4 regions of the Schinkia azotoformans genome follow, and region 3 is predicted to be linked to each of the others. Evidence: riboswitches for the same ligand, from Rfam matches in the RefSeq annotation. Region 3 holds a riboswitch; each other region holds the start of a gene.
What was found. A riboswitch is a leader RNA that binds a small molecule or an ion and turns the genes downstream of it on or off. The one in region 3 is predicted to bind thiamine pyrophosphate.
Positions count from the first base shown of each region.

Region 1: it holds a riboswitch for thiamine pyrophosphate, as region 3 does, so the genes downstream of both, thiD (bifunctional hydroxymethylpyrimidine kinase/phosphomethylpyrimidine kinase) here and thiC (phosphomethylpyrimidine synthase ThiC) in region 3, are expected to answer to the same signal.
Region 2: it holds a riboswitch for thiamine pyrophosphate, as region 3 does, so the genes downstream of both, tenA (thiaminase II) here and thiC (phosphomethylpyrimidine synthase ThiC) in region 3, are expected to answer to the same signal.
Region 4: it holds a riboswitch for thiamine pyrophosphate, as region 3 does, so the genes downstream of both, thiM (hydroxyethylthiazole kinase) here and thiC (phosphomethylpyrimidine synthase ThiC) in region 3, are expected to answer to the same signal.

Region 1 is NZ_JARSMD010000019.1:127,480-129,685, forward strand. It holds gene P9E47_RS11460 (SpoIIE family protein phosphatase) at 1-351, opposite strand, end outside; gene P9E47_RS11465 (ATP-binding protein) at 361-786, opposite strand; TPP riboswitch at 936-1,034, shown strand; gene thiD (bifunctional hydroxymethylpyrimidine kinase/phosphomethylpyrimidine kinase) at 1,104-1,913, shown strand; gene thiE (thiamine phosphate synthase) at 1,910-2,206, shown strand, end outside.
Region 2 is NZ_JARSMD010000025.1:70,056-72,261, reverse strand. It holds gene tenA (thiaminase II) at 218-928, opposite strand; TPP riboswitch at 1,094-1,193, opposite strand; gene P9E47_RS15405 (TPM domain-containing protein) at 1,467-2,206, opposite strand, start outside.
Region 3 is NZ_JARSMD010000058.1:116-2,321, forward strand. It holds partial or broken gene thiC (phosphomethylpyrimidine synthase ThiC) at 1-1,339, opposite strand, end outside; TPP riboswitch at 1,677-1,793, opposite strand; gene P9E47_RS22680 (copper amine oxidase N-terminal domain-containing protein) at 1,857-2,206, opposite strand, start outside.
Region 4 is NZ_JARSMD010000021.1:56,318-58,523, reverse strand. It holds gene htpG (molecular chaperone HtpG) at 1-873, shown strand, start outside; TPP riboswitch at 996-1,104, shown strand; gene thiM (hydroxyethylthiazole kinase) at 1,300-2,106, shown strand; gene thiW (energy coupling factor transporter S component ThiW) at 2,134-2,206, shown strand, end outside.

The DNA.
Region 1 (2,206 bases), on a different contig from region 3:
CCATTCATGTAATACCTCTACAAGGTGGGCTGTAATATTTGGCGCCTTTATTCCATGGATACCGGAGCTATTATTACCGAAAATAAGATCCTCTTGATTTTTCTCAAACTTTTTGGCTGTTACACGAAGTTGAGTGTAATAGATGGGATTGCTTTCTGCCACATGGTAAGCCTCGTTAACCATTTGTATCGTTAACATTCTTTGGGAACCCGCTAGATTAATTAGATGACTATCATGTTTATGTTCATCCAGAAAATTAATCATTACATAAAATCCAAAAAAGTTTAAAAGTAAGGCAATTGTAAAAATTGAACCAAGCTTTACTTTCAAACTCAAATCCTGAATCCGCATTTTTATCACCTATTGAATTTGTTTTCTGCGTTGTATATTTTTCACCAGCAACACATCATTTCCCTTCTTATTATAAATGACTTTATCCATTACCTGCTGCATAATAAATAAGCCTCTGCCTGATTCTTTTAAAGTTGTATAATTTATATCTTTCATCATATTAGTTTCATTTACCTTTTGAATAGTTTCATCTACTGCAAAGCCTTTGCCTCTATCTTTTACCCTAATAACTAGGAATCCATTTTTTTGAATTTTAACCCGTACCAGCACTTTTTTATTTCTTCCATGCTTAATAGCATTATTAACCGCTTCATTTAGGACGACCTCAACAAGAGTAGAATCATCCGCGACCATGTCTTTAATAAAATCGCTGATCCCATTGCGGAGGTACCTATAGCAAGTAAAATCATTAAAAGTAAGTGTAAATGTTTTCATTCATTAATCTCCTGTATGAAAAGTTTAAATTAATTATAATTTATAAGCCTTGGTTAATGTTTTCTTAATTATGAAACTTTTGTGTAATTAGTAACTTAACAAAGATAAAAAGTATTGATATACTAAATTAAGATTCATATAAATACTGAAAGATTAGCTAGGGGTGCCGTATGGCTGAGAGGACGATTGTCTAACCCTTGAACCTGATTTGGTTAGTACCAACGTAGGGAATGCGACTAATTCTGTTTTAAAACAGAAGGCCAACCTATTTTGGTTGGCTTTTTGTGTTGTATAAAAAGAAATGGAGTGAGTATCTAATGAAAGTTTTCAAGGCACTTACTATTGCTGGCTCAGATTCCGGTGGGGGAGCGGGAATCCAGGCAGATGTAAAAACGTTTCAAGAACTTGGTGTATATGGAATGACGGCTATTACGGCAATTACAGCACAAAATACAACTGGTGTACAAGGGGTATATCCGCTAAGTGTTGAAGGTATTGCAAAGCAAATTGATTCAATCGGTACAGACTTAACACCAGATGCAGTAAAGACAGGCATGCTTTTTAACAGTGAAATTATTAAGGTTGTCGCGGAAAAAATCACGCAATATCAATGGTCTAATCTTGTAATAGACCCGGTGATGATTGCAAAAGGAGGATCACCATTATTACAAGCGGAAGCAATCGAAGCCCTAAAAGATTATTTATTGCCAATAGCAACAGTTATAACTCCTAATATCCCTGAAGCAGAGGTGATATCTGGCATTAAAATTACAAATCTTAGTGAACGAAAAGAAGCTGCCAAACTTATTTATAATCTAGGTGCAAAAAATGTAATGATTAAAGGCGGACACGAAGAAACCGATCAAATGATTGATCTCTTATATGATGGAAACCGCTTTTTCCAATTTGAAAGCAAGAGAATTGCTACAAAGAATACTCATGGAACGGGATGTACGTTTTCTGCAGCGATTACGGCTGAATTAGCGAAAGGGAAAAACATCGTGGATTCGATATCAGTTGCTAAACACTTTATTCAAGCTGCCATTGAAGATGATTTGCGAATCGGCACAGGCCACGGTCCAACGAATCATTGGGCCTATAATAAAAGGGGAGCATTATGTAAATGAGATATTCCGAAGAAGAGCTAAGAAAAAAGCTTCAGCTTTATTTTGTGATGGGGAGCAATAATTGTTTGAAGGATCCTGAAATTGTACTACAGGAAGCGATTGAAGGAGGTATTACTTTTTTTCAATTCAGAGAAAAGGGGACCCATGCCAAAAAGGGCTCTGAAAAAATAAAGTTGGCAAAAAAATTACAGGCTATTTGTAAACAAAATGGAATTCCTTTTATCGTCAATGATGATCTTGAATTGGCACTTGAAATTGATGCAGATGGCATTCACATTGGTCAAGAAGATGAA
Region 2 (2,206 bases), on a different contig from region 3:
ATAATCCTCCTATTAAACATCTGTTGACCATAAGCTAAAGAGGATGCACGATAAGGAATTATATTGGTGCATCCTCTTTTTTACTGCATTATAACTATTCTATTTTTTCTTAAAAATTCTTATTTCTATACTAAGCATAACGTACCTAGGCGCTTCTTTCAATGATTAACCCTAGACAATCTGTAGTATTCTTACTATGTTCCCTATTATTCCCATTTCACATCGGTTTTATAAGCCTGCTTTGTGTATATAGTTTAACGGGCCATTCCTCTTGTTTCTCCGCCATATCCCAAAACATATATTCGAAGTAGCTTGTTTTAACTACAATCTCCTCCAGTTTAGCTAATTCTCGTTCTGGTTTTCCCTCCGCCATTTCGTTTATCAGATTCATACAATCCTCAGCTAATTCAGTAAATTCATCGGATGAATACATTTTTACCCATTCACCATAGAATTCATGATCGATTGCTCCCGGCCATGATGCTAGTTCTTTACCGATAAAGCTATAACTCCAAGCGCATGCAAGGACAGATGCGACTACATTTTCAATTCCTCCAAGTTGTGCTATGTTTAGCATGTAGCTTGTATAAGCTGTTGTTGTAGCGCCTGCCTCCGTTGCTTCCAGCTCATCATGAGAAATTCCGAATCGAGCGGCATATTGACGATGAAGTTCCATTTCCATATCCAACGTGCCATGAAGAAGTTTCGCGAATATAGTCATCGTTTTTAAGTCCTGTGCTTTAGCACTTCCCAAAGCAAAAAGTCGACAATATTCAATTAAGTAAACATAGTCCTGCTTCATATAATGCTTGAATTTATCCTTCTCTAACCAGCCCTCTCCAAGCCCTTTCACAAAAGGATGCTCCAAATATGACTTCCAAATCGGCTCTATTCGGTTCCATAATCGATCCGTAAATAAGTTCGTCAAAATATTATCCCCTTTCTATTTAAGACAGTTTCCGATATAACATTACTAAAATATTTGATGGAATGTTCTCACCTCTTTAACATTGGGAGCGATAAAATACAAAAACCCATCACTAGTTTAATAGAGATGGGTTAGGTAAACAGACATAATAGTCCACATAAAATGCCAGTTCCAGTTCCACTTCCCTACGCTAGTGTTACCTAGATCAGGTTCAAAGGGTCGATCATATCTCTCTCAGCATTTTCATGCTCCCCTAGTCGAATTATTAATTATTTGATTTCTATATATTAGTATAGGCATAGTTTACGAGAAATAGCAATTTATAGGAATCACTTATCATTTATTCACATTGTTTCCCATTTTTCACACCTAACTCGATTCTTGGAAATCATTTTTCGCTTTCATGCAGATAATTTCAAATTATCTTGCATCAAACGAGGCTTGAACTCCATTTGGTGCGGATAAAAGCAAATTATCCGTCATCGAACGGCCCTAGTTTCAGAAACCATTCACTCAGATCGATTCTCACTATCTGCCGTTAAAACTTCCTTCCGCCACCACCGGATCGACCGCCACCAGAACCAAAAGAGGATCCCGAACTTCCACCGCTGCCTGTATTCCTTTGTATTTTTTGTTGGGTCACCATTGTACGAACGTATTGATCTTCCGTATTCGTAACAACAAAGGAGTTATTTTCTAAATATGTTCTTGCATTGACTGTTGAGCGGCCACGATTATTCATAGCCATAATACCAACTGTAACAGCACCTAGCCCAATGGATATAAGTAAATAAAGGGTGAGTTCTTTTATCAACTCCGAATCACTTGTTGTATGAACAGTTTCAACCGTTGTGCTAGGAATTTGGCTTGTTGATGGCCCGTTTCCCGCACTAATAGGTAGTCCCTCATGCATTACTTTTTCCACTTCATCTAAAAAAACATCCGCACTTTCACTATATTTTCCTTCACCCAAATATGGATAAAACTCATCAAGCGTTGCTTCAATTGTCGCATCTGGAAAATAATCCACGATTCGGTCTCTTGTAAAAATATAAACTTCACGGCTATCCATATTAAGAAGATACAAAATACCGTCAGACGTTCCCGCAAATCCAAAACCATGTTCCTTGTAGAAATCATCTGCAAATTGTCTTGATGATTTTCCTTCATCATCATTGATTGTAACAATGATAATATCCATCTCTAATTGCTCACTAAGCAAGGTTGCCTTTTCTTGCAGCTGTTCTTTTTGAATATCGGTGAACAAACTAGCAAAAT
Region 3 (2,206 bases):
TCATCGCAGCACCAATGGCTGATGTAATATGGTCATAACCAGGTGCAATATCTGTTGTTAGTGGACCAAGTGTATAGAATGGGGCCTCTTGGCACACTTCTAATTGCTTATCCATATTTTCTTTAATCAAATGCATTGGCACATGACCTGGACCTTCAACCATCACTTGAACATCATGCTTCCATGCTATTTTTGTGAGTTCCCCTAATGTCTCTAACTCAGCAAATTGGGCCTCATCATTTGCATCGGCAATTGATCCAGGACGTAGACCATCACCTAATGAAAAGGCAACATCATACGTTTTCATAATTTCACAGATTTCTTCAAAATGGGTATATAAGAAGTTTTCTTGGTGATGGTATAAGCACCACTGGGCCATAATGGAACCACCGCGGGAAACAATACCTGTTACACGGTTCGCAGTTAGCGGGATGTAACGTAAAAGCACGCCTGCATGAATAGTAAAATAATCGACACCCTGTTCTGCTTGCTCAATTAATGTATCGCGATAAATTTCCCAAGTAAGATCTTCTGCAATTCCATTCACTTTTTCTAAAGCCTGATAAATCGGTACAGTACCAACAGGTACAGCAGAATTGCGAATAATCCATTCTCTTGTCGTATGAATATTTTTACCTGTTGAAAGGTCCATAATAGTGTCTGCTCCCCATCGTGTTGCCCATGTCATTTTTTCAACCTCTTCTTCAATGGAGGACGTTACAGCTGAGTTTCCCATATTCGCATTAATTTTCACATGAAAATTTCGCCCGATGATCATCGGCTCTATTTCCGGATGGTTTATATTAGACGGTATAATGGCCCGACCTTTTGCCACCTCATCACGAATAAATTCTGGTTTCATATTTTCTCTGATTGCGATAAATTCCATTTCTAGTGTGATTATTCCTTTTCTGGCATAATGAAGCTGTGTAACACTTTTTCCTTTTTTCGCACGCAGCGGTTTACGTTTTAATCCTGGGAATACGGCCTGATTAGCCCTCGGATCATTTTTAACTTGAAAACCGTTATCTTCAGGCTTTATTTTTCGTCCTTCGTATTCCTCCACATCGCCCCGTTCTTGAATCCATGGACTCCTTAGCACTGGAAGGCCTTTAGATAAATCAACAGTATAATCAGGGTCAGTATAAGGACCACTTGTATCATACACTCTTACCGGTGAATTTTCTTGTTTACCAAATGTGCCGGTTGTCGAGCTTAATTCGATTTCACGCATAGGCACTTTAAGATCCGGCCTTGATCCAGTCACATAAACCTTTTTACTTCCTGGAAAGCTTGACATAATGGAAATACTTTTTTCATTTAATGAGGATGTTGACATGGTTTAAATCTCTCCCTTTTTATCAAATGCGCCTTGGCGTATTTGTGCCCGGATTTTTTCGAGCTTGCTCGAAAAACTACCTCTGAAAATCCGTGGCATCCGCCGGAGGCTTTAACTTTATTCAGATAGAATTTGAACCCCCACTGAATTTAGTACTAGTTTGCATTCATCTCAGCATCTGTGTTAGTGAGGGATTCTACTGAATAAAGTTAATAAATGGCGGACGAGATCTAGAGCAAAACAGGTAGATGGTTAACACCAAAGGAGAAAACACAGAAAAAGCCGGATCCAATCAATGAAAGGATGGACCCGGCTTTATATGTATTAAAGGCATATAAAAAGAAGAAGTTAACTTCCCTACGCTGGTATGATCCAGATCAGGTCCAAAGGGTCAAGAAACTTCAACGCGGTTTCTTTCTCAGCCCAAGCTCATTGGACTCCCCTAGTTATTGCTATTAAATTTGAATTTAGTATACATGAATTTTCAAAAAAGGGAAAGGGATTTTTCAGAATTTTTTTATTTTGAAAAAATGAACACTGTTTTATTCTGTCCATCCCACTCAACTTCAGCTCCAAGTGATTCACTTACAAAACGAAGCGGTACCATTGTGTTGCCGTGAATTAACCTAGGTGCTACTGGAAGTGTTATAGATTTTCCGTTAATCGTTGCTTTATTGTTATTTAAAACAAGCGACATAGACGTGCTTCCTTTACTAGCAGTTATGGTTTGATTTTCCGGATGCCACTTAACTTCAGCACCAAGCTTTTCAAAAATTACTCTCATCGGAACGAGTGTTGCCCCGTTCATAACAGTTGGTGGTTGTTTAAAAGCTTGCCATTCCCCATCAATCAGGACATTTATTTTTC
Region 4 (2,206 bases), on a different contig from region 3:
CTTAATATTTCACGAGAAATGCTTCAGCATGACCGCCAATTAAAGATCATTGCGAAAAATATTAATAAAAAAATTAAGAGCGAACTGCAAAGTTTATTGAAAAATGATCGTGAGAAATATGAGAACTTCTTCGATTCCTTTGGCAGACAATTAAAATATGGAGTTTATAGCGATTTTGGAACACATAAAGATGTATTACAAGATTTATTGCTATTCTACTCTTCAAAAGAGAAGAAGCTTGTTACATTAGATGAATATGTATCAAGAATGCCTGAGGACCAAAAATATATTTACTACGCTTCCGGTGATTCTGTTGAAAGAATTGATAAAATGCCACAAACAGAACTGGTGGCGGAAAAAGGCTATGAAATTCTCTATTTCACCGATGAAATCGATGAGTTTGCGATTAAGATGCTGATGACGTATAAAGAAAAAGAATTTAAATCTGTTTCAAGCGGAGATTTAGGGATTGAAGCTGAGGAAAATCAGGAAGATAAAGCTGCAGAACAGATAGAAAACAAAGAGCTTTTTAGCTATATGAAGGAAATTTTAGCTGGTAAAGTTAAGGATGTTCGAATCTCAAAGCGTCTAAAATCACATCCGGTTTGCCTATCCACAGATGGTGAAGTAACGATCGAAATGGAAAAAATATTAAGCATGATGCCAGGTAACGAGAATGTAAAGGCTGACAAGGTATTAGAAATCAACGTAAACCACGACGTCTTTAAGTCGTTACAAGATGCCTTCGCCAGTGATAAAGAGAAAGTAGCATTATACACAAATCTATTGTATAATCAAGCACTTTTAATCGAAGGTCTGCCAATTAACGACCCAGTTGAATTTACGAATGATATTTGTAAGATTATGGTGTGATTTTTATTTTACAAAAACAGCCCGGATTCTTGTGTGTGGAATTCAGGGCTATTTTCTTTAATTAATGATTGAAGTTACTTTACAATTTGCTATTGAAGTTATATGATTAATATGAAATATTGGAAAACTACTAGGGGTGCCCGGATGCTGGGCTGAGAGAAAAATTTTCGTTTTCAACCCTTTGGACCTGATCCGGATTATACCGGCGTAGGAAAGTAGATGGTTTACATACTTTTCTTATTGTTATTGAAGCCAGGTTCTGTTTTGAGGATCTGGCTTTTTATATTGATCGGTTATCATAGGCTAGTTTGATTCCCGAAAGCTGAACTTGAAAGTCAAACTGGGAATCAAAGTTCCTATTTGATCTTTAATTCGAAAAAACTATAACTTTAAGCGATAACAGATAATAAATAACGGAGAATAAAAATGAACAAAGAGATATCAAGCAAATTAATAAACAAAATCAGAGAAAATAAGCCTCTTATACATAACATCACAAATATAGTGGTAGCTAATTTTACAGCAAATGGTTTATTAGCGCTCGGTGCCAAACCAGTCATGGCATCTGCTCCGGAAGAAGTTGCGGAAATGACTAAAGCGGCCAATGCTCTTGTATTAAATATGGGAACGTTAAACAGAGAGCATCTAAAAGCAATGATCAATTCCGGTAAAGCGGCCAATGAAAAGGGAATCCCGGTTGTGGTGGATCCTGTTGGAGTTGGTGCTACTCAATTCAGAACGGAGTCGGCACAACAACTACTCCGTGAGGTTAAAGTTAACTTCATAAGAGGGAATGCAGCAGAGATTGCTAATCTAATAGGGCAAGCATGGGAGATCAGAGGTGTTGAAACAGGTAAAAGCGGTGGGAATATTATTGATTTAGCTAGGTTTGCAGCACAAAAACTTCAGGCAACTGTAATTGTTACTGGAAAAGAAGATACCATTACAGATGGGGCAACTACATTCTTAGTTCGTAATGGTCATCCATTATTAACAAAGGTGACTGGAACTGGCTGTTTGTTATCTGCAGTTATAGGTGCATTTGCGTCTGTGGGAGGTGTCTCGCTCCAAGCAGCAGTAGCTGCACTTACTACATATGGAATTGCGGCAGAAATTGCCGCCGCCAAAACAGCCGAGGTTGGGCCAGGTAGCTTTCAAATAGAATTTATTAATCAACTAGCACTTATAAGCCCGACGCAAATTGAACAAAACAGCCAATTTGAAAGATTATAAGGTAACAAAAACAAAGGAGGAGTGTCTATGGCAAAAACAATGAAAATGACAATGACAGCGATGCTTGTTGCTGTAGGAACTTTGACAAGTCACTTATTCT